DNA from 2 places in the Shewanella sp. 10N.286.52.E4 genome. Region 2 is predicted to be linked to the other one. Evidence: riboswitches for the same ligand, from Rfam matches in the RefSeq annotation. Region 2 holds a riboswitch; the other holds the start of a gene.
The links. Region 2 has a riboswitch for thiamine pyrophosphate ahead of AB4153_RS14240 (TonB-dependent receptor). Riboswitches for the same ligand answer to the same signal wherever they lie in the genome.
Positions count from the first base shown of each region.

Region 1: another riboswitch for thiamine pyrophosphate. It lies ahead of thiC (phosphomethylpyrimidine synthase ThiC); the one in region 2 lies ahead of AB4153_RS14240 (TonB-dependent receptor).

Region 1 covers NZ_JBFRJJ010000024.1:249,246-258,764, forward strand. The annotation lists gene AB4153_RS15015 (hypothetical protein) at 188-1,519, shown strand; TPP riboswitch at 1,724-1,822, shown strand; gene thiC (phosphomethylpyrimidine synthase ThiC) at 2,065-4,098, shown strand; gene thiE (thiamine phosphate synthase) at 4,101-5,822, shown strand; gene AB4153_RS15030 (ThiF family adenylyltransferase) at 5,815-6,603, shown strand; gene thiS (sulfur carrier protein ThiS) at 6,630-6,833, shown strand; gene AB4153_RS15040 (thiazole synthase) at 6,835-7,599, shown strand; gene thiH (2-iminoacetate synthase ThiH) at 7,619-8,728, shown strand; gene AB4153_RS15050 (chemotaxis protein) at 8,877-9,161, shown strand; gene AB4153_RS15055 (putative metalloprotease CJM1_0395 family protein) at 9,171-9,519, shown strand, end outside.
Region 2 covers NZ_JBFRJJ010000024.1:69,408-82,583, reverse strand. The annotation lists gene AB4153_RS14280 (glutathione S-transferase) at 1-629, shown strand, start outside; gene AB4153_RS14275 (hypothetical protein) at 822-1,028, shown strand; gene AB4153_RS14270 (NAD(P)H nitroreductase) at 1,237-1,785, opposite strand; gene AB4153_RS14265 (DoxX family protein) at 1,877-2,461, opposite strand; gene AB4153_RS14260 (DUF6279 family lipoprotein) at 2,562-3,407, opposite strand; gene AB4153_RS14255 (phosphotransferase) at 3,452-4,537, opposite strand; gene pnuC (nicotinamide riboside transporter PnuC) at 4,617-5,267, opposite strand; gene AB4153_RS14245 (YkoF family thiamine/hydroxymethylpyrimidine-binding protein) at 5,310-5,570, opposite strand; gene AB4153_RS14240 (TonB-dependent receptor) at 5,719-7,905, opposite strand; TPP riboswitch at 8,021-8,132, opposite strand; gene AB4153_RS14235 (YcfL family protein) at 8,281-8,670, opposite strand; gene AB4153_RS14230 (PaaI family thioesterase) at 8,753-9,766, opposite strand; gene hinT (purine nucleoside phosphoramidase) at 9,777-10,133, opposite strand; gene AB4153_RS14220 (M61 family metallopeptidase) at 10,360-12,117, shown strand; gene AB4153_RS14215 (CsgG/HfaB family protein) at 12,262-13,113, opposite strand; gene AB4153_RS14210 (curli assembly protein CsgF) at 13,115-13,176, opposite strand, start outside.

The DNA.
Region 1 (9,519 bases), 180 kb from region 2:
TTAGCCTTTAGAGACAGCAGCTGTAAGCAGAGTTTAGGTTGACCAAGACTAGACAATCAAACCAATGCTTTATTCATCGCTTGATAAATCGTGTTAACACGGACATTTTTTAACACTAACTTTTTTACACTATATGCGATAAAGCGTTATAGCGTTTTATAATCACCAAGGCGATAGGATGCGCTAAATGACCCACAAGCATGAACCTAAGCTTTTAACAAAAGAGCTATCTACTTCGTCGTTAGCTGCTGTAAAGGATAGTGCTTCCTCAAAACAAGACTCGGCCCATGCAAATTTTAATGATGCGATTTACCTAAGCGAATCTACAAATTTCAATCAATCTTGTTCAGAAGATATTCAAAGTCATATTATTGCTAGCGATGCCGTTTCTCAATTTGTAAATGATAGTGATAATATTGAGCTTTCTGAATTAAACTTGTCTCTAGCCTTAGCCATAACAAGCCAAAACCACAACGAATCATTAAATTTTGATGAGCCTTTTCAACTTGATGAATCTTTTAAATTAGATAGCAAAATAACTCGATCAAATTATTCATCCGCAAAAGATATTGGTACCGTTTATAAATTTAAAACGATAAGGAAATCGTTAACTCTAACCGTGTTTATGGTAGCAATTGCTCATATTTTAGCTTTTTTCATATTGCTAGTTCTTGCTGAACAGACAGTCAACATTTTCGTAGAAATCGCCACCTCGAAACAAGAAAATCAAACAGAAACGAAAGAGATCAATGCTTATTTCATTACTGCTGAACAGTTAGACGGCCTAATCAATCAAGATACGTCAGCCTCAGACGTGAATGAAACCCAAATTGATCACACAGCTACTGAACCACAAGATAACGCCATTACAATACAAGATGCAGTCAAAGAGGAAGTCATAGAGGAACGAGTTGATGATGCAACAAGTGTAGAAACTAAAATCAATACTGTTAATTTACCTGAAAAGAATTCATCTGATAACCAATTAATTGAAGTTAAAGAAATTTATGAAATCAATACGATAATTGAAACCAAAGAAGATTTTAATTGGGCAAATGTAGACAGCATGTATTTACAGCAAGAAAAGGATGATGATGTAAGCTCCCATTTGTTTAAAGACACAAAATTAAATCAACACTTATTTACAGGAACAAATGCAGTTAAGCATCAAGTATTGAAAAACTTAAATCAGCAAGCGCTTAATACTTTAATTTCACAGCAAGCTCATTTAGCGACCTCAAAGAGTGGGGCAAGTTTAAGCGAGCTCACGCCTGAGATGTTTGATATTGAAATTATTGAGATTGAAGACAAGCGACAAGCCACCACACTTGACCATAGATTAGACCCCAATAGAATTATGAAACATGGGGAGACATGCTATCGTATTGTGCCATTACCTACGCAAATTAATCCTCATGCAGAAGGTCTAGGTTTTGCTGAGCCCTGTGATAGTGCAAAAATGAAGAAAGTCTTGGGGAAGGCAATTCAAAATAGATTATCTAAAGTGCAATTACCTTAAACATTTGCTGACTATTTATCCATTTTTGAAACCAATCATTGCTTTTACTCTTAATAATAATTCACTTAATATGTTAATTTGGTATTCATAATTAGTATTGTTATTGAATATCAGATGCTTGTCGCATGAATTAATTTGATTGACTATTGTGTTCGCCTGACTTTATTTCACTTGTATTTTATTTCATTAGCTGAGTATACTGCTTGCATCTTGTCGGAGTGCCTTATGGCTGAGACCGTTTATTCGGGATCCGTTGAACCTGATCAGGTTAAAACCTGCGAAGGAAACAAGCAGTTAATTTGCTATTTCTTCTTATTGTTTATGTTCAATTTAATTCAACAAACGTTGAAATTGATGTTGAAACATATAGTGTGATTTTGATTGTTCTTTACCTTTAGAATGACCAAAAATACAAAAAAAAGTATCCAAAATTTATGGATGTTTTTTAAACATTAAATGCAAATTACAGAGTTATGTATAACTCGCTCGTCATCAACACACCTCTCCAGACAAGCAACTCTATTTCATTAATTTTGAGGTTGCTAATGTCAAATCGTCGTCAAACCCGTGAACAAGCTCAGGCTTTCATTGATACGTTAAAGCCGCTACAACACCCTAATTCCGAGAAAATATATTTAAGCGGATCCCGTGAAGATTTATTAGTCGGTATGCGCCAAATTCATCAGACAGACACCATTTTAGGTGGCAGCGACGATGCTCCAGTAACAGAGAAAAACCCGCCAATCAAAGTGTATGATTGTGCAGGTGCTTATTCAGATCCCGATGCTGAAATTAACGTTCGACTAGGTTTAAACAAATTTCGCGAAAGTTGGATTGATGAACGTAAAGATACCGAGCAACTTGCAGGTGTGAGTTCTGATTTTACTCAGCAACGATTAGCGGATGATGGCTTGGATCATTTACGTTTTGAAGCGTTAGTTCCCCCAAGGCGTGCTAAAACGGGTAAGTGTGTCACTCAAATGCACTATGCTCGCCAAGGTATTATCACACCAGAAATGGAATACATTGCCATTCGCGAAAATATGGCGCGTGAGCAAGTTACCGATGAAATACTGACACAAAAAGCACCAGGTGAAGCGTTTGGCGCAGTCATAGGCCAAGCTATCACAGCTGAATTTGTTCGAGAAGAAGTGGCTCGTGGTCGTGCAATTATTCCATTAAATATCAACCACCCAGAAGCTGAACCCATGATCATTGGGCGTAACTTTTTAGTAAAAGTAAACGCGAATATTGGTAATTCTGCGGTGACGTCATCAATCGAAGAAGAAGTCGAGAAATTAGTCTGGTCTACCCGCTGGGGCGCGGATACGGTTATGGATTTATCAACTGGCCGTTATATTCATGAAACGCGAGAGTGGATCATCCGAAATTCACCAGTACCCATTGGCACGGTGCCGATTTATCAAGCGTTAGAAAAAGTGAACGGTGTTGCTGAAGATCTTACATGGGAGGTATTTCGCGATACCTTGATTGAGCAAGCAGAGCAGGGCGTTGATTACTTTACTATTCATGCTGGTGTGTTATTGCGTTATGTGCCGATGACCGCCAAACGGTTAACTGGTATTGTTTCCCGTGGTGGTTCAATCATGGCGAAGTGGTGCTTAAGCCATCATAAAGAAAGTTTTTTATATGAAAATTTCAAAGAGATCTGTGAAATCTGCGCCGCTTATGATGTGTCTTTATCTTTAGGTGATGGTATGCGCCCTGGCAGTATTGCCGACGCGAATGATGAAGCACAATTTGCAGAACTCGAAACCTTAGGTGAATTGGTAAAAGTGGCTTGGGAATATGATGTGCAAACCATCATTGAAGGTCCTGGTCATGTGCCAATGCAATTGATTAAAGTGAATATGGAAAAGCAACTCGCCCATTGCGATGAAGCGCCATTTTATACTTTAGGCCCACAAACGACGGATATCGCTCCTGGTTACGATCATTTTACCTCAGGCATTGGCGCTGCAATGATGGCTTGGTATGGCGTTGCTATGTTGTGTTATGTCACGCCAAAAGAGCACCTAGGTTTACCCAACAAAGAAGATGTTAAACAAGGTTTAATTGCTTATAAAATTGCAGCTCATGCAGCAGATGTCGCCAAGGGGCATCCTGGCGCTCAAATACGTGATAATGCATTGTCAAAAGCCCGTTTTGAATTTCGCTGGGAAGATCAATACAACTTAGGTTTAGACCCTGATACAGCCCGCGCTTATCATGATGAATCTTTACCACAAGAATCTGCCAAAGTCGCCCATTTCTGTTCTATGTGTGGTCCCAAATTTTGCTCAATGAAAATCACACAAGAAGTCAGAGAGTATGCAGCAAAGCAAGAAAAACAAGCACAAAGTGCAGGAACAGAGCAGCTAGTATCGGTTGTGGATGCCAGCGAATTTAAAGCGAAACAAGTTTCAGATGCTAATGCTGAAAAACAAGTCGTTGACGTTAATGCGGCGATGGCGAAGAAGTCTGCAGAATTCAAAGCCACAGGTTCAGCACTATACCACGCCGTATCTGACAAACCGCTTGTCACCCCAGAGGCTGAGCTTGAAGAGCTTGAGGGGTAAGCATGCACAGGCCATACGACCTTAAAAAAGTGCAAGCTAAGCCCGTGCAAGCTGGGCAATTGCAAACTAAGCCTATCGTCTGGACCATAGCAGGTTCAGACAGTGGCGGCGGCGCGGGTATTCAAACTGACTTAGCAACCATAAATGATTTAGGTTGTTTTGGTTGCAGTGTCATTACCACAATTACGGCGCAAAACTCAGTTGCAGTTAATTTAGTCGAACCCGTTTCAGAGGCGATGCTAGAAGCACAATTGACGGCGCTCTATGACGATTTACAACCTGCAGCAATCAAAATTGGATTGATTGCTAATCAGCAGCAATTAAATGCAATTGCTTGCTGGCTAAATGCTTTTAGACAGCGAAATATCGCAAATCAGACTGTGCCGGTGATTGTTGATCCTGTCATGGTGGCCAGCTGTGGTGATGGTTTAAATCAAACTGACGAATTAGATTTTAGCCCTTTTAAAGGGCTGATGACGTTAGTGACACCTAATGCTGCAGAGTTATTTAGGCTAGAAGGTTTAGCTAACATAGCCAATCCCCACTCTAAAGTCGGTTTTCATCAAGCTGCAACAGCGTTAAATCAACTCTTACGTTGCAATGTGCTTGCAAAAGGTGGTGATGCCGAACCATGGCAAGGGGAAACTGCTAGTGATCTATTTGTATGTCAGCAGGTTAATGGCGTCAGTGAATCACATCAATATCAACAGTTTTGGTTAACTTCTAAACGAATCGATACTGATAATAATCATGGCAGTGGTTGTACTTTATCAAGTGCTATTGCCTGTTTTATGGCATATGGTTATGTGCTGCATGATGCGATTGTGATGGCCAAAGCTTATGTGTCAAAAGGCTTAATCAACAGCGTGCAATATGGCCAAGGTACGGGCCCAGTTGCTAAAACAGGCTGGCCTGAAGATATTAGTTTATACCCATCTATCAGCTTTTATTATGATCACCAGCCCTGTGATTTATTTACTTCAACCACGCAAAGTGGTTGCTATGACAATGGTTTTCCCCTGTTATCACAAGAGATTGGAATTTACCCTGTCGTAAATGATGTCGTGATGCTCGAAGCGCTGCTTAAGGCTAACTGCACCACAGCTCAATTACGTATTAAGAAGTCAGACAATTTACTACTTAAGGATATTGAGCAACAAATTCAACAAGCAATAACGTTAGGGCGAGACTATAACGCGCAAGTGTTTATTAATGACCATTGGCAATTAGCGCTAAAGCATGGTGCTTTTGGGATTCATTTAGGCCAAGAGGATGTTGAATTGGCTAACCTGGACTCGATAAAAGAGGCTGGTATTGCCCTGGGTTTATCAAGTCACAGCATCTTTGAAATCTTATTAGCTCATCAGTTAAAACCGTCTTATATCGCACTCGGGCATATTTTTCCTACCACTACGAAAGTGATGCCATCAGCACCGCAAGGACTGGCTAAGTTAGCGCGTTATGCTGCTTTGCTTAAACCTGTTTGTCCAACGGTAGCAATAGGTGGGATTGATAAACATGTGCTCGATGCTGTTAAAGCAACAACAGTGCGCAGTGTTGCTGTAGTAAGGGCGATTACTGAAGCTAACTACCCTGAAACGGCATTTAAACAACTGTCGCATCAGTGGTGCAGTGACAGTACTGGTATTAGTACTAAAAGTCAGTATGAAAAAGAGCCTAACGACAGTAAATATACGATCAAAGGGAACAGTGATAATGAGTAAGCTAACGGATAAACAATATATCCGTTATTCAAGTCATGTGTTGTTGCCTGAAATTGGTGAACTTGGTCAGCTTAAGTTATTACAAAGTTCAGTGTTAATTATTGGTGTTGGCGGGCTGGGTCATGCCGTGGCTCAGCAACTTGCTGCGGCAGGCGTTAAACATATTACTTTAATGGACGATGACACTGTTGAGCTTTCAAACTTGCCAAGGCAGCTGCTGTTTAACGAGCAAGACATTGGTCAGCTTAAAGTTAACATTGTAAGGCAGAAACTGAGTACTGCTTATAGCGATTGTAAAATCACAGCCGTCTGTAAACGCTTCACAGCTGAAGACTTTTATTCAGTTGATTCAGTCAATTCTGTGGACTTAGTATTTGACTGTACAGATAACTTTGCTTCGCGATTATTGATTAATCAGGCAGTGGTAAATGCAAAAGGCGTGTTGATCAGTGCTGCAATAAGTGGGGCAAAGGGTCAGTTATTCTGTATTGATCATAGCAAGCAGAGCAATTTTCACGGTTCAGGATGTTATCAGTGTCTTTATCCCGATGACTCCAATGTCAGCCAATCGTGTACCCAAGCAGGCGTATTAACATCAGCCTTATTATCCATGGCATCGATGCAATCGTTATTAGGACTTAATTGGCTAACAAGTGATGTAAGCCAACGTGAACGATTAAAAGGGCAGTTGCACTTATTTAATGCCCATAACTTACAGTGGCGAAAAGTCACAATGTCACAAGACCCAGATTGTTGTATTTGTAGTTCGAGTTGCATTTAGGACAAGTTATTAGTGTAGGAATTGACATGATTACAATTGAATTTAATGGACTAGCTCAAGAGCTAGGTTACAACTCAAGTTTATTACAATTAATAGAGTTGAAAAATTTGAACCCAAAGTCGTTAGCACTTGTGCTTAATGACCAAGTGGTACCGAGGAGTCGCTGGGCGCAGATTGAGTGCCAACATAGTGACAAAATTGATGTTTTCTCAGCTGTAGCAGGTGGTTAACATGCTATCTATTGCCGATCACCAATTTGATTCAAGATTATTTACGGGCACAGGAAAGTTCTCCGACGCTAAGACCATGTTAACGGCTATTGAAGCCTCTCAGTCGCAATTAGTCACATTAGCGATGAAACGTATCGATCACAATAAAGATTTTGATGACTTACTGACACCATTGCAGCAAATGGGCGTAAAGCTTTTACCGAATACTGCAGGCGCTCGAAATGCTAAAGAAGCCGTATTTGCTGCTGAACTTGCCAGTGAAATGTTAGCGACAAAATGGATTAAATTAGAAATCCATCCTGATCCTAAGTATCTGATGCCAGATGCGATTGAAACATTAAAAGCGGCTGAAATACTCTGTGCAAAAGGGTTTACAGTTTTACCCTATGTACATGCTGATCCAGTGTTATGTTACCGGCTTGAAGAGGCAGGCTGCGCGGCTGTTATGCCACTCGGTAGCCCAATTGGCAGTAATCAAGGGTTAGCCACAGAACCCTTTTTAGAAATTATTATTGAGCAAGCTAACATTCCTGTAGTGATCGATGCAGGGATTGGCGCGCCATCTCAAGCTTGCAGAGCAATGGAAATGGGCGCAGATGCAGTATTGGTTAATACTGCAATAGCCAGTAGCGCCGATCCGGTGCTGATGGCTAAATGCTTTAATCAAGCTGTTAACACTGGTAGACAAGCTTATCTTGCAGGGTTGGGCAATGTGGAAAAACAAGCAAAACACACCAGCCCATTGACAAATTTTCTGAATTTATGATTAAAGGTTTACGTTACTAATGAGTTTTCTTGAACAGTTTAAGCGGTTAAACCTCGATGACTTATCAATGCGCTTATATAGCACGACGGCAGATGATGTTAAGCGTGCACTCAATCACCCACAAGGTAGCATTGACAGTTTAATGGCATTGTTATCACCTGCTGCTAAACCATACATAGAGCAAATGGCACAACAAGCTTACCGGTTAACAAGACAGCGTTTTGGGGCAAATATCGGGCTATATTTGCCTTTATATCTGTCAAACCTTTGCGCAAATGAATGCGATTATTGCGGCTTTTCTATGAGCAATAAACTCAAGCGCAAAACCTTGTCTGACAATGAATTGCTGGCTGAAATGAAGATCATTAAGCAGCGAGGGTTTGATTCAATATTGTTAGTATCAGGGGAGCATGAAACCAAAGTTGGCATTGACTACTTTAAGCATGTATTGCCCATAGTGAAGCAAGCATTCAGTTATGTAGCGATAGAGGTCCAGCCGTTAACTCAACCTGAATATCAAGAGCTTGTTGAGTTAGGGCTTGATGCTGTGATGGTATATCAAGAAACCTACCAGCCGCATACCTATAGCAAGCATCATACTCGCGGTAAAAAGAAAGACTTTGCTTATCGGCTTGAAACGCCAGATAGAGTGGCTGCAGCTGGCGTTGATAAAATCGGTTTAGGCGTGTTGCTAGGACTGGATGATTGGCGACTTGATGCCTTAATGATGGGTCATCACTTAGCTTATTTACAAAAGCAATATTGGCGCACTCGCTACAGTATTTCATTGCCTAGATTAAGACCTTGTACTGGTGGCGTTTCGCCAAAAGTGGAACTGACTGATGAAGGCTTAGTACAGATGATCTGCGCATTCAGATTATTTAATGCACAGCTTGAAATTAGCCTGTCGACTCGTGAAACACCTGAGTTTAGAGACAATTTACTGCCGCTTGGCGTGACAAATATTAGCGCTGGCAGCTCTACTGAGCCTGGTGGTTATCAAAACCCACATACTCAACTGGATCAATTTGAAATCAGTGACGACCGTAGCGTTGAGCAAGTGATTGAAAAAATGCAGATAAAAGGACTAAATCCAGTTTGGAAAGATTGGGAGCGGGCTTGGCATTAATTTAACTTTTAAGTTCATCATTGTAGTACTGTACAAACTTGTATTCATGGATGATAATTAACCAATTAGTGAGTTAAGTCTAACGTGAGTGTTGTAAATAAATTTATTGTATACACGGTTAGATTTGGGTTTAAAAAGGAATGATCAAATGCAAATACCTTCTGCAATGACTTCAGGAATACAAGGTTTACAGAGTGCCCAAAATGATTTAGCACAAGCAACGACAGCTGTCGCGGCGCCTGAGCCCACTACAACGACTCCAGTTAAAGTTGAACAAGATACCGTTACGTTAAGTTCTCAAGCTGCACAATCAACAGATAAAGTGTCTGCGATCATTGATGCTGAACAAGCAGTGACTCAAGCTCAGGCATCTGCTGAAGTCATTGATGTGGCCTCTGAAAATGTTGGCACTATTATAGATTTATCTGTTTAAAATTCAGAGATGAACGTACAAAGTCAGCCACTTCAGCAAGGGACAAGTTCTCTAAATCGTCACAATACTTCGAGTAGTAAAAGTGTTGTGGCTGATTCTGCCATAAGTAAAACTGTCTCAACTGTCCCAGTAACAAATAAACCCGTTTCAAATGCATTAAATACCAATAATATTAATCATAATGTTCTAAGTCCTGAACTTGTCAGCGCTGATGTTAACGACCATAACGAAACGATCAGTGTTACAAAAAAATCTTCAGTATTGGCCTCATCTTCAAGTTTCAATTCCAGTACAATTCAGTCAAGTACAATTCAGCCCAGTTCAATTCAGTCCAGTTCAAATTTTCACGCAGGCTCCC
Region 2 (13,176 bases):
TACGTGAAATAATACTAAAAAATAAGCCGACTCAATTACTCGACATTTCACCTAAAGGCACGGTACCTGTATTAGTGGTAAACACGCAGCAAGATACTGGCGGCGCTGGTGTAGACCATCACCCTTTTGTACTAGAAGAAAGCCTAGACATTGTCCATTTTTCTCTAGGTAATTATCCTGCAACCAATAGCGAATATTTATGCAAAGATGAATATGATTTATTAATTCGCTCTCTAAATGATGCCAATGCTAAAACACTAATTGAAAAAAATGATAACGAATTTAAAGCCTGGCTAGATAAATACAAATACGCAGATAGACACCTTGAGTATTCTGAAGAGTATTATCGAGAAAACGCATGTAAATTCATTGCATTACTGGAACAGAGATTAAGCGACTCCACGCACTTATTTGCTGACAGCCCTACCTATGCAGATTTTGCTATTTTTCCGTTTGTCAGACAGTTCGCCCATGTAAATAAAAATTGGTTTGAGCAGAGCCAATACTCCAAAGTGAGGCAGTGGCTAAAACTTCACATTGAAAGCAATTTATTTCAGGTAGTTATGCGTAAGTATCCACTATGGCTTGATGATATTAATCAACAAATGAGTTTAAAAAGCACACTATAGTTTAGTAACTGCTTAATTAAACAGCTCAACTTCAAACTTTTGTATAAATATTCATAAAAACCATTGAATTAGTAAGACTAATTAGAGTAAGTTATATCAACTTAAAGATGGATTTTTAATTGTTTTTACTGCGAAATCCTAAAATGAGATTAAGCTTAAATAAGTCTCTTTGCAGTAATCAAGGATGTAGACATGGAACAAATGGATTTGGTGATGTTATTAATACTGTTATTAAGTATTTTGCATATCATGTTTTGTCATCGAGCAATAACAACGGGTGCTCATATCGACAATGTACGAAGGTATCTATGGGGAACAATTAGCTTGATTTTTGGGCCTTTAGGTTATTATATTTATCAAAATTTACTCCCGCTAGACTCCTTAGACCCAAGTGAATAAAAGCTCAAGTATATGACGCTGATACATTACAGCGTCATATTTTATCTACAGATGTTTTCACCTGATAGCGCCGAATCCTTCACTATTTATTAAAGCCTATATTTGGTGAATCAATACTCAAACTTATTAGACTCAAGCTCATTAGACTCAAGGTTTGTATTAGCCCAGATTTTATCAAAGCTAGTCATTTATCTAGGCTGAGCAAATATCAAAGAAAGCGAGCAAATTGACGTCCAGGCTTTAACGGTTTAACAGGTGCGTTAACTGCTGGCGTACCTACGTATAAGAATCCCACTATTTGCTCATCTTCGGCTAAGCCTAAACCTTCATTAACAACCGCGCTAAAAGCAAAGTCACCTGTGCGCCACACTGCGCCAAGCCCTAATGAAAAAGCCGCTTGCTGCATTGCCATCGTGGCACAACCTGCTGCCAGTTGTTGCTCAAGTAAAGGAACTTTAGGGTGCTGCTGATTTTTGGTCGCGATAGTGATGACCATAGGGGCACGGTGTGGCATATTTTTAGCTTTAGCGATAAAGGCTTCTTCTGCTCCGTTTGCAGTCGCTGCTTTAACAAAAATATCGCCTAACTTATTAAGACCATCACCAGTAGCAATGATAAATTCCCATGGCGTTAATGCACCATGATCAGGCACACGTGCGCCAGCATTAAGAATGAAATCAAGTTGAGACTCTGAAGGAGCAGGTTGAGTTAATCTCGGCGTTGATTGTCGGGTAAGTAATAATTCTGATGCGTCCAATGAAATGTCCTTTTTATCAATCACATTAATTAAATTCTGACTGATACTAACAAAAATCCCACATTGAAGTGGGATTTTTTAATGACTCAATTTATGACATAAAACGCTTTCGAATAAAGTAATCAACGCTAGTGTATCGGCCACCACCCATCATGAGTAGAGCCAGCAACATAAATAAATAGGTAATGGCAAACTCTATACCATTATTTAAGATAACAAAGTTACCTGAGCTAGTAAGCCATTCATAATTACCGTGCTGTTGCAAAATTGACTTCGCAGCAGCCAATTTTTCAGCAGATGCGGCAACATTATCATTCGCAAGCCAAGAACTAGCATCTGCAATAGCTAACCAGCCGTTATCAATGTGAACAGCAAATGCCGCAACCAACATGGTAAACATCATTGGAATAGCCACTAATCGAGTAGCTAAACCAATCAATAATAAGAAACCACCAAATAACTCAGTACCTGCAGCAAGTGCTGTCATCACCTCAGGCATTGGTAGTCCCAATCCCCAATCTGGATTACCAAACCATGCAGCAGTATCGCTAAAATGCGACAACTTATTATAACCTGCCTGCATTAATACCGGCGCAAGATAAATACGTAATGCTAATGGTGCTAAACCTTCAAGGTGTTTTAAAAAATTTAAAAACTGCTGGTAAAGGTTGGTCATATTTATTCCTTAAAATATTCATTCATTACGTCAATAGACCAAGCTTAGTCGATAATTATTTCATCGCAGGTAATTAAAACAGCCAAAAATAGTACCTGAATTATTTTATCTCACTTGAAAGATCACTTAAGTCAGTAATTAGTTCTTCCATTTTACCGGTAAAATGTTGCCTTTGTTTGGCGGATAAACTGCGATTAATATCAATCACCAATTGACCAAATAATCGAGAATTTTGATCAACATGTTGCTGGTAAACCTCTGACTTTAATTCATCTGGTGAGGTCATTAATAAACGCATACGTTGTTCTAATAAGCGTTCATCATCACGCATTTCAATCGCTTGTTGAAACTCTCTTAACCATTCAAGTCGATATTCGAGCCACATATCTAAGGTCGCAATACGCTGTTTATTATACTTTTTAACTAAACTTTGTTGTTCTGTAGATACGCTGCCTAACCAATCATCAATACGATCTAATATCTTTTCATTGGAATCTTCTAATAACTCTTGTTGTGTCTTTCCTGCATACTTTTTGTTTAAGTCTTTATTATCTTGTTTGAGCTGTTCAATCATGCCATTGGCTTGTTCATCAGATAAGCTTGCAAGGATGGGTAATAAATCAGGTAGGATAAAGTCGAAAATACGGAACCAGTGAGCCTTTGCATCCGTAACTTGTTGCTGCCACATTTCGGGCGTCACAGTTTGCGTTTCAATCGCAGTAGAAAGTGTATTGAGTTGTTGGCTATACCTTAATAATTCATCTTTTTGATGCCAGATGAGGAATTTATCTAGTAGAACATCAAATTGTTTTTGCTGACTCTTATCTAAAGTCACATATTCCTCGACCCGCCATTCTATGGCCCAATCAAGAAAAAAATAACTAAATTTAGTTGAGCAGCCAACTAAAAATACCACCAGCAATATTGGAACGAATGACTTCTTCAACGGACGTTCTCCTTAATCTTGGCTATTGATTAAGAATAATAGTCTTATGATATTAAAGATAGGTATTTGTTGAATAACGTAAAATATGAAGCTTTTACCTCAGCAATATCTGTCAGCTTGTTACCTACAATTGGTGCTTCAGCTTCCTTTCCCGTGTCTTCAACCTCTGTTCCTGCCATCATTAATGCCCAAGCGGCAGCAAACATCCAAAAACAATTAATGATTTGCCTTACATACTGGCTAGCGCCAGCCTTAAGATTTGGTTGCTCAGCAAAATATTGTTTACATAAGCTGGTCACTTGATGCGAAGTTAATTGGTGAGTTGTCAAAACAGAGGCCAAATCAAACATTGGGTGACTGGCCGCACAATATTCAAAATCAATGCATTGCAATTTATCATCGCAAAACAACAAATTATAGGGTGATAAATCTCGATGGCAAAACTGAGGAGCTATCAAGCATGATTCCAAATCAGCCAACCAAGCATTCATCTCAACTTGTCGTTGCTTTAACTGTCTGAACGAACTCTGCCATTGTTGATTTTTTTCAACTTGAGAAATGGTTGTTAAAGACTCGAGGTAAACTTGCCATTGCTGCGTTAAGCTGATGACTTTAGGTGGCAAAGGTAGCCTTGATAACTCGCAGAGTAATTTTAACAGGTGCTCAACGGGGTCAAGTGCTTGTTGTTGCTTATTTTTTAATAGCGTTTGATCCTCTGCGGATTGAGATATTGGATTTAGATGAAAAACAGAATTAACCGGGCGTTCTCGGGAATTAAAGCCGTTTTCAGAGTATATAGATGACCAATCAAACCTATCTTGCTTAATAAATTCGCTCAAATAAAACTGTTTATTAGCACTTTTCCAGATCAGCTTTGGCGCTAATTTAACTGCTTCAACCATCTGCCAGCAAATGACTTCATTGTCTCTATCACACCATTGTTGAACATTTTTATTATCACGCAGCACCCAATCTTGATGAAGCATGTGGAGCCGATAATTACTATTGCTTAAACCAGCAGATAGCTTAGTGACGCCAATACAATGTGAACTTATCTCAGTCACAAAATTTGACGGCAGTAGTCTTTGAAATGATGCAGGCAATACAGACCAAGGATTAAATTTTTTCATCTATTTCTGCATTTTAGTTCAGGCTCCACTCTGGCTCCATTCTTGCTCCACTCTGGCTTTAAAGTCATTTTAAACGCCTTTATTTTGCTAGAGATAAATTAACGTCAAGGCTATCTTGCTGCATTTTCTTGCGCCACATGAAATAACCACTGACAGCCATGAACAGATATAAAATAAGTAAACCAGATGTGAGCATCAAGCCTTTCTGTAAGTATAAATAAATCGATAATGAATTAATCACCATCCAGTAATACCAATTCTCAATGATCTTTTTCGCCACTAGATAGGTTGTCATCACAGCAAAGCATGTCGTTAATGCATCAAGGTAAGGAAACGAAGCTGAGGTATTCGTTGCCATTAAATAGCCTACGACTAGAGAGATTATGCTTGTAACGGCAATAATTATTAGATGAGTCTTCAGTGACCAACTGATAATGGGAGAAGCCGTGTTGTGGACATCGCCGGCACCATAACGCCACAACCAAAAACCATAAATAGCCATTGCCATGTAATATACATTCAACAATGACTCCATCAATAATGAGACTTTCCAAAACAACACGGTGTAAATTGCCGTACTGACAAATGCTGCAGCCCAGCACCAGATATTAGTTCTCATGGCGAGAACTAAATATGCGATGGCCAATATGACAGCAACCGCCTCCCAGCCAGTCATAGCGGTGGCTTCAGCGATGGCCGTTTGTATTGATTGAAAAATCTCAGCAAGCATAATAAGGCGCTTCTTTTTCTATTTTGAGCGAATTAACAAGTTTTATTCTGTATGGCTTAAATCTAATTCGCCACCGATAAACTTACATACAAAAACAGCCTTGCCCCACTTTTGATGGGCGGCTTCCATTTCTACCGCAAGCATTGACATCACATCTGCATATTCGCCACAGATTTGTGTTGCCATCGCATTGGTTTTTCTTTCAATGTTTGAATAGCTATCAACACGACCAATAAACCATTTAATCGGATCTAAATAGTTTTCGTTAAATGGATACATACTGATTTCAGCAGTTAATTTCATCAGGAATTCCTTAGGTACGTCTCAATTAAAAATACCGCCATAGTCTAGCAAATTATGGCGGTATTTCACTGAAATACGTTGTAAAAATATATTGTTAAAACTATTGTAATTATTAAAGAAAATGATCTTTAACGATTACTCATTAACGCTACATAAACTTCACATCAAGGGTAATACCTAATTGACGAGGGTCGCCATAACGAACGTATTGTTTGTCAGCCCAATCTAAATCTGGCTCGTTACCAAAGTAGAAACCTCTTACACCATATTGCTCATCAAATAAATTCCTGCCCCACAGGTATGCTGACCACATTTGTGACTCATAGCCAATGCGAGCATTGAAGATAGTATAAGCATCGGACTTTGATTCATTACTGTCTGAGTAATAAAAATCACTTTTGCCACTCGCATTAAGGTTAGTAAACCAACCTGAATCACTGACATAACTCATACCAGCACTATAGGTAAAGTTAGGCGCATGCGCTTGGTCACGACCTGTCAAATCAATCACGTTGCCATACTTATCGTTATATTGATAATCACCGTATTCAGTTTCTAACCAACCAACACTGCCATAAAACTGAATATTATCTGTCGCATAGTATTTAAAATCAGCTTCTGCACCGTAATTTTTGGCGCTGCCTGCATTTTCTGTATACAGAATAAAGCGCTGCTGATCATCTGGATCTTGTTGTGACGCTGATACTTGTTGGTTTTGACGGTCCATATAAAATAACGCCATATTCGTCGCAACCACACCATCTAACCAAGATGACTTAAGACCTAATTCGTAGTTATATAAGATTTCAGTATCGAACTCTTTTTTATCCGCCAATTCCGGTGGTAATGTCATGTTAAAACCACCAGCTTTATATCCTCGCGCGATTCTGAAATAAGCATTATGATCTTGGTTCAAGCTTTTCGAAATCGCTAAATGGCCGCCCCACATATTCTCTGTTGGGTCGAACTCATCGCCGTTGCTATCGTTGTATTCACTTTCTCGGCGTTCTAAACGTACACCAGCAGAAAAGACATAACCGTCGCCAAACTGGGTATCTGTTTGAGCAAAAACAGCATAATTGGTTGCTTCATATTCAGATTGTAAAACCTCGTCAGGCCAGCCATTATATTCAGAATATAAATCATTATCTTCTTTTAGGTTCATACCATATAAACCCAATAACCAATCAGTTGAATCATTAAAGATTCGACCCGCTTCGTTTGAACTGATCCTAAACTCTTGTGAAATAGTTTTACGATCGCCTTGTTTATCCCATGTGTAATCGTACACACACGGCTCAGTGCCAATAACAGCCCAACTGTCATCATAGGCTGGACATTCTTTAGATGCCCAATATTCAGGGTTAGCCCAGTCACCGTCATAATTATGATGATGATCAGTTTGCGCAAATGAGGTTAACGAGGTGAGTTCAAATTTTTCAAACTGAGAGAAAATTGCTTTTAAACCTACACCTGTGGTTTTTTGAGCATCAACACCTGGTGCATCTGTGATGGTATCAAAACCATTGTTATCCAGTGTCCAAGCATCATAACCATTATCAAAGTTAGCGTGTAATAGGGTTAAATCTAATTGGACATCATCAGATGCGTACCAGCGCAGTTTAGCTCTAGCCGTAAACTCGTCGCGGGCATTGGTATCTTCACGTTCAAGGTAAGTATTATCGCGGTAACCATTTTGAGAATGCTGCTCTAGAGAAACGCGATAAAGTAATTTTCCTGAATCAGAAATTGGACCAGAGCTGAAACCGGAGAATGTCTGTAAGTCGTCGTCGCCCATTGATACTTGCGCGCCATGTTCAAACACATCTGTAGGGTCATTACTTTTTAAATAAATCAAACCCGCTAACGCATTAGCACCGTATTGCGTACCTTGAGGCCCGCGCAAGACTTCAACTTGTTGCATGTCGTACATGCTCGAAACCATGCCAATACCAGACAAGTCGATATCATCTACAATAAAGCCAACCGATGAATTAGGTGCGCCCTGATACTCTTCTTGTTCACCCACACCACGGATTTGGAAGTATTTAGGGCGAGAGCTGCCACCAGACCAGTTAAAGTTAGCAATTGAGTTTAAAACGTCTTCAAAATGTTGAGCGCCTTCATCTTGCAATTGTTGACTGTCAATAACGGTGACACTAGATGGCGCTTTTTCAAGTTCTATACTGCTAAAATCAGCATTAACAACAATCACTTCCATTTTTTCAGCATTAGGAGCAACGCGTTCGATATTTTCTGTTTGAGCAACAGCGGAAGTTGATAAAGCAGCGAGAATGGCTATCGCAATAGGCGATTTAGATTTTAATAAAGACATAGGACCTCAAATAATAATTTTGAGATCCGGCAAGCATAGCGAATGAGTGATGTGCATCTGTGACAATCTTGTCGCATTAACTATGTGTTAATTACGCTATGATAAATCAGTTGTCGTAAATAAATGCAGCCTATTCCTACGCCGGTATGAGCCGGATCAGGTTCTAAGGGTTTGTCATTAGACATCTCAGTTAGCTCAATATTGAGTTAACACCCCTTGGCGAGGCGGATTATAAACGATTCAACTTAAGTACGACACTATTACCGTGAACTTTTCATTAACTATTTAAGTACAAATTTATATCACACAGCAATAAAAAATATATAGCGATAAAAAAACACCCAATTAGGGTGTTTTTAATACTCAAAATACAGATTAGTTAGAGAATGCTTTACGCACGTACACATCAAAACGTGTCGCATTGGCATTAGGCGCTAACGCTGTTACTTGCATTTGCTGTTTGCCATGTAACTTTAACGACTTCCAACTTGTGGCCTCATCTTCGATAGTAAAACCGCTGACATCATACCAAGTGAACTTATATTGTAGGCGTAAATCGCTGCCAACTTGGCTCATAATAAGTGCTGAACCTTGTAGCAAGTCCCCTTGAGTACGTACTCTTACTTGCTCAACGGCAACTTCTTGACCAAATGAGTAATTATCCACTCTCGTGACACCATTTGAACCCGCTGAAACCCCTGCTGTGTGATTGGCACAAGCAGACATCATTAATACTAATGTTACAACAACGATAGACAGTTTCATGATTGTTCCTCTGGGTACTATTTTCTTATTAAGAATACTTATTAAGAATACTGTAAAAAATGGCTTATGTTTAATTTACACTTTATTGGTCTAATAAAAAATGGGCTCTAGCTGTTGCTATCAACTGCTTTCTATTAGTTTGCCAACAATTTATCGTTACGTGGGCGACTCTGCGCCCCTGACGAGTAATTTTACACTCTGCAAAGGTATCTTGGTGTAAGCCAGCACGTAAGTAATCAATTGAGAAGTCAATGATCTTAGGTACCTTCTTCGCCTGCATAAATACCATTAATTGCACAATCGCCGACATTTCCATAAAGCCCGCAATAACACCCCCATGGATGGCAGGTAAAATAGGATTTCCGATATTGTCGTCTTTTTGTGGCAATTTAAACACCATTTCATCACCGAAACGGTTAACACTCATGCCAATAAATTGCGTGTACGGCACTTTTGCCAGCAGATAACTGTAATCATTAAGATCAATAGCACGCTTCACAATATCATGAACGTTTAATTCATCGTCAACGAGTACTTCGCTGTCAGTTTTTGAAGAAGTGCCAGTACTAAGGTTTTTATTAACAGCGAGCTCATCGCTGGTGCTAGTGTCTCCCATTAATGCTTGGCGGAATTCTTCGCCGACCATTTCTGGACTTATTCGCATAAAAGAGCCAACAGCATGAGCAATAGGATCATCAACACTGTCTTGATAAGCAATGGCTCTTGTAAAAGCAACGTTAGCTGATAAACGATAACACTCAGCAATCGCATAAAGTGGCTTATCAGGTTCTGCGGGTTTCATATAATCAACACGCAAATCCAAAGTTGGCGATATCTCTAGAGACTCATATTTAGCTAAAATTGCACTCACAACCGACGTACCTGATGCCGTGTCGATTAACGTAGTTACCACACCACCATGGATAACTCCGGTATCAGGATCACCAATAATATCTTGGCTGTATGGTAGTTCGAGTAACACATGATGCTCACTCGCCTCAAGTACGCTGATGTTCAGGCGGCGACATTGGGCTAACTGGTTCACGAAACGAGTCGCAACTTGCGTTAGCGGAAAAAATTCACTGTTTATTTTCATTGGGTTAGAACTATCCTGCATGATTAAGCATTGAACCTAACGGTTTGCCGCCTACTAGATGCATGTGGATATGATAAACCTCTTGGCCACCATGCTTATTGCAATTCATGATTAATCGATAACCGTCTTCGGCTATCCCCGCTTCATCAGCAAGCTTTGCCGCAACAGACATCATGCGTCCTAAAGCTAACTCATCGGACGCTTTGATATCGTTAGTCGTTGGAATAAGGTGATTTGGGATAATTAAAATATGCGTTGGAGCTTGCGGGGAAATATCACGAAAAGCGGTCACCAACTCGTCTTGAAATAAAATATCCGCAGGAATTTCGCGGCGAATAATTTTACTAAAAATGGTTTCTTCGGCCATGGGTAATCATCCTTATCGTTATTTGTGAGGTGAACTTTACTATAGAGCGCGCCAACTAGATTATCTTATAGTATCAACTACGACCTTTGTCACTCCAGTAAATGTACATTTTAGATTTTGTCGTCTTGTACATATGCATTTGCACATTGGCAGTGATTTTGGCAGCATTGTGGTTCTTCTAGCTCGCATTTCTTTTTAGCAACACCAACTTATTTGGAAATTGTTCATGCATTATCACATCATTGCTATCGATCCTAAAGCGCATTTATTTGAAGTCACTCAAACAATTAGCAAAGCAAAACTGCAGCAAACACTGTCATTGCCTTCTTGGTTACCAGGAAGCTACATGATCCGTGATTTTGCAAGAAACCTAATCGATATAAAGGCAATAGATAAAAATGGGCAACCAATTGAGGTGCTTCAGCTAGATAAACAAACTTGGCAATGTCAAAACAGCGACAGTTTTATTAACATTTCTTATCAGGTTTACGCTTGGGACTTATCCGTGCGATCAGCTCACCTAGATACGACTCACGGATTTTTTAATGGCAGCAGTGTTTTCTTATGCGCTGAAGGGCTTGAGCAAGAAAAACACACATTAACCATTGAAAAACCAGTATTGCCTGAATTGAGTGATTGGAAACTTGCCACCAGCATGAAACGAACCTCTGGTGAACAATTTGGCTTTGGTGAGTTCTACGCTGGTAGTTATGATGATTTTATCGATCATCCTGTAGAAATGGGCAACCTCGCGATTGCCAGTTTTGAAGCATGCGGCGTACCTCACGATATCGTTCTCAGCGGTAAACATCGCGCATCACTAACCCGTTTATGTAAAGACTTAAAAGCCATTTGCGAGTACCAAATAAACCTCTTTGGTGGCATTGCACCTTTTGAGCGATATGTGTTTCTTACCACAGTATTAGGCAATGGTTTTGGCGGTTTAGAACACAGAGCAAGTACGGCGCTAATGTGCTCAAGAAAAGATTTACCTACTGATATGCACCATGAAGTGAATAAAGATTACCGGGTTTATTTATCCTTATGCAGCCATGAATATTTCCATAGTTGGAATGTAAAACGGATTAAGCCTGCTGAATTCACCCCGTTTGATTTATCCAAAGAAGCTTATACAGAGCAATTATGGGCTTATGAAGGTATCACATCCTACTTCGATGATTTTTTAACTTATCGCAGTGGCTGTGTCGATCAAACTCAATATCTCACTATGTTAAGCGAGATAATGACTCGAGTGTATCGTTCACAAGGGCGTTTTAAGCAAACCTTAAAATCATCAAGTTTTAATGCTTGGACTAAGTTTTATAAACAAGATGAGAATGCCAATAATGCCATTGTGAGTTATTACACTAAAGGCGCCTTGTTCGCCTTATTCTTGGATCTCACCATCAGAATTGAAACAGAAGGCAAACAGAGTTTAGATGATGTCATGCGCACGCTTTGGCAAGAGTTCGGTGCAAAAGGAATTGGCACTGAGATTAATACTCACCAACAAATTGTCGAAAGCCTGCTAAATCGCAATTGTGATGAGTTATTTGCTTACCTCGATAACACCCAGGATATCCCGCTTGAGCCTTTATTTAACCAAGTCGGTATCACACTTCGCCTCAGAGCCAGTGCCGGCAATGCTGATTTAGGCGGTGGAGAAACCAAAGGATATAAAATAGCATTTGGCGCAAAAACGAAGCCTGAGTCTCTAGGCCTTAAAGTCTTGACGGTTACCCAAAGCAGCCCTGCTCATCAAGCTGGACTGAGCGCGGGTGATTTATTGATCGCAGCAAATAACTTACAAGTTGATGCGCAATTTGAAGCACAATTACAATCAATGAGTTTGGGCGATGAAGTCACGTTAACTTGGTTTAGAAGAGATGAGTTAATGCAAGGTGTTATGACAATTAGCTCTGCAATAACTGATACCGTTAGTCTTGATATCCACGACCAAGAAAAACTGAATATTTGGCTGTAACGCTATAGCCATGACCTAAATATCAAATAAAAATTGAATACGCTTTTATTTCTGAATATAAGACATATTCAATTATTTACAGCAATAAAAAAGGTGCCATATAGGCACCTTTTTTTACTGTAAATAATGGAGCTTTAACGTGTGTTAGCCGCGCTTAATTCTTGCACTCACTCTGGCTTCACTGTGGGCTTCTAACCAATACTTTTGCAAAGTTTCATTTTGCAGACCTGTGACAGAATCACCTAAGTTCCAAGCACCTTTCCAAATACCATCTGCAATTAAATGTACTACAGCACTTTCAATCGCTGACACAACACAAAGGCTTACAGGTTCATTTGAGGTGTAACCGACTTCAGCTTCTAGTAAATCTTGAGCGTCAATAAATTTAAATACACCAGCGGTGATTTCTTTTGAAATTACCGATTTAGTTGTAGTAACACTACTTAAAAGGCGACCAGTTCGAATATCAACTGCACGTAGGTTTACAGTAATACTATCCACACGATACTGACCAGAAGCACCAATACCTAAATATCGCGCGCCAGCACCACCTGTTTTGATGTTAGTGTCATAAGCAACAATACCGCCTTCCATCAATACTTGGGCGCTGTTTAATTGAGGCAGTTTATTCTTATTACCATTTAAGCCAGCACGTAAAATTTTACGCTCGGTTAATAAGTTTTGCAGCCCTTCTCGCTCAACAGGTATAAACCATGCAGAATCATTCAATGATTGCGCTAAAAATGCAGTTCCAGATTGCGGCACCGCAGTTGAAAAGTTACTAGACGGGATTGGTTTATATTGACCTGTTTGATCTCTAAAGTCATAAACTGCAGCAATCATGGCACCTTGAGGAAAAGGCAAGCTGACCAAATCGTAGTAAGTCTCACCTTTTGGCATTAAACTCGATGTTGCGTCTATGTCTGCAAACTCATCATCAACAGAAGAACATGCTGTTAACGAAAGAAGAAATAAACTGACTAAAATCTTATTCATTTTATCCTCCTGTAGACACTAGGCCGCCGACTTCGATTATCGTCGTTTCACCCGTTAGTAGAT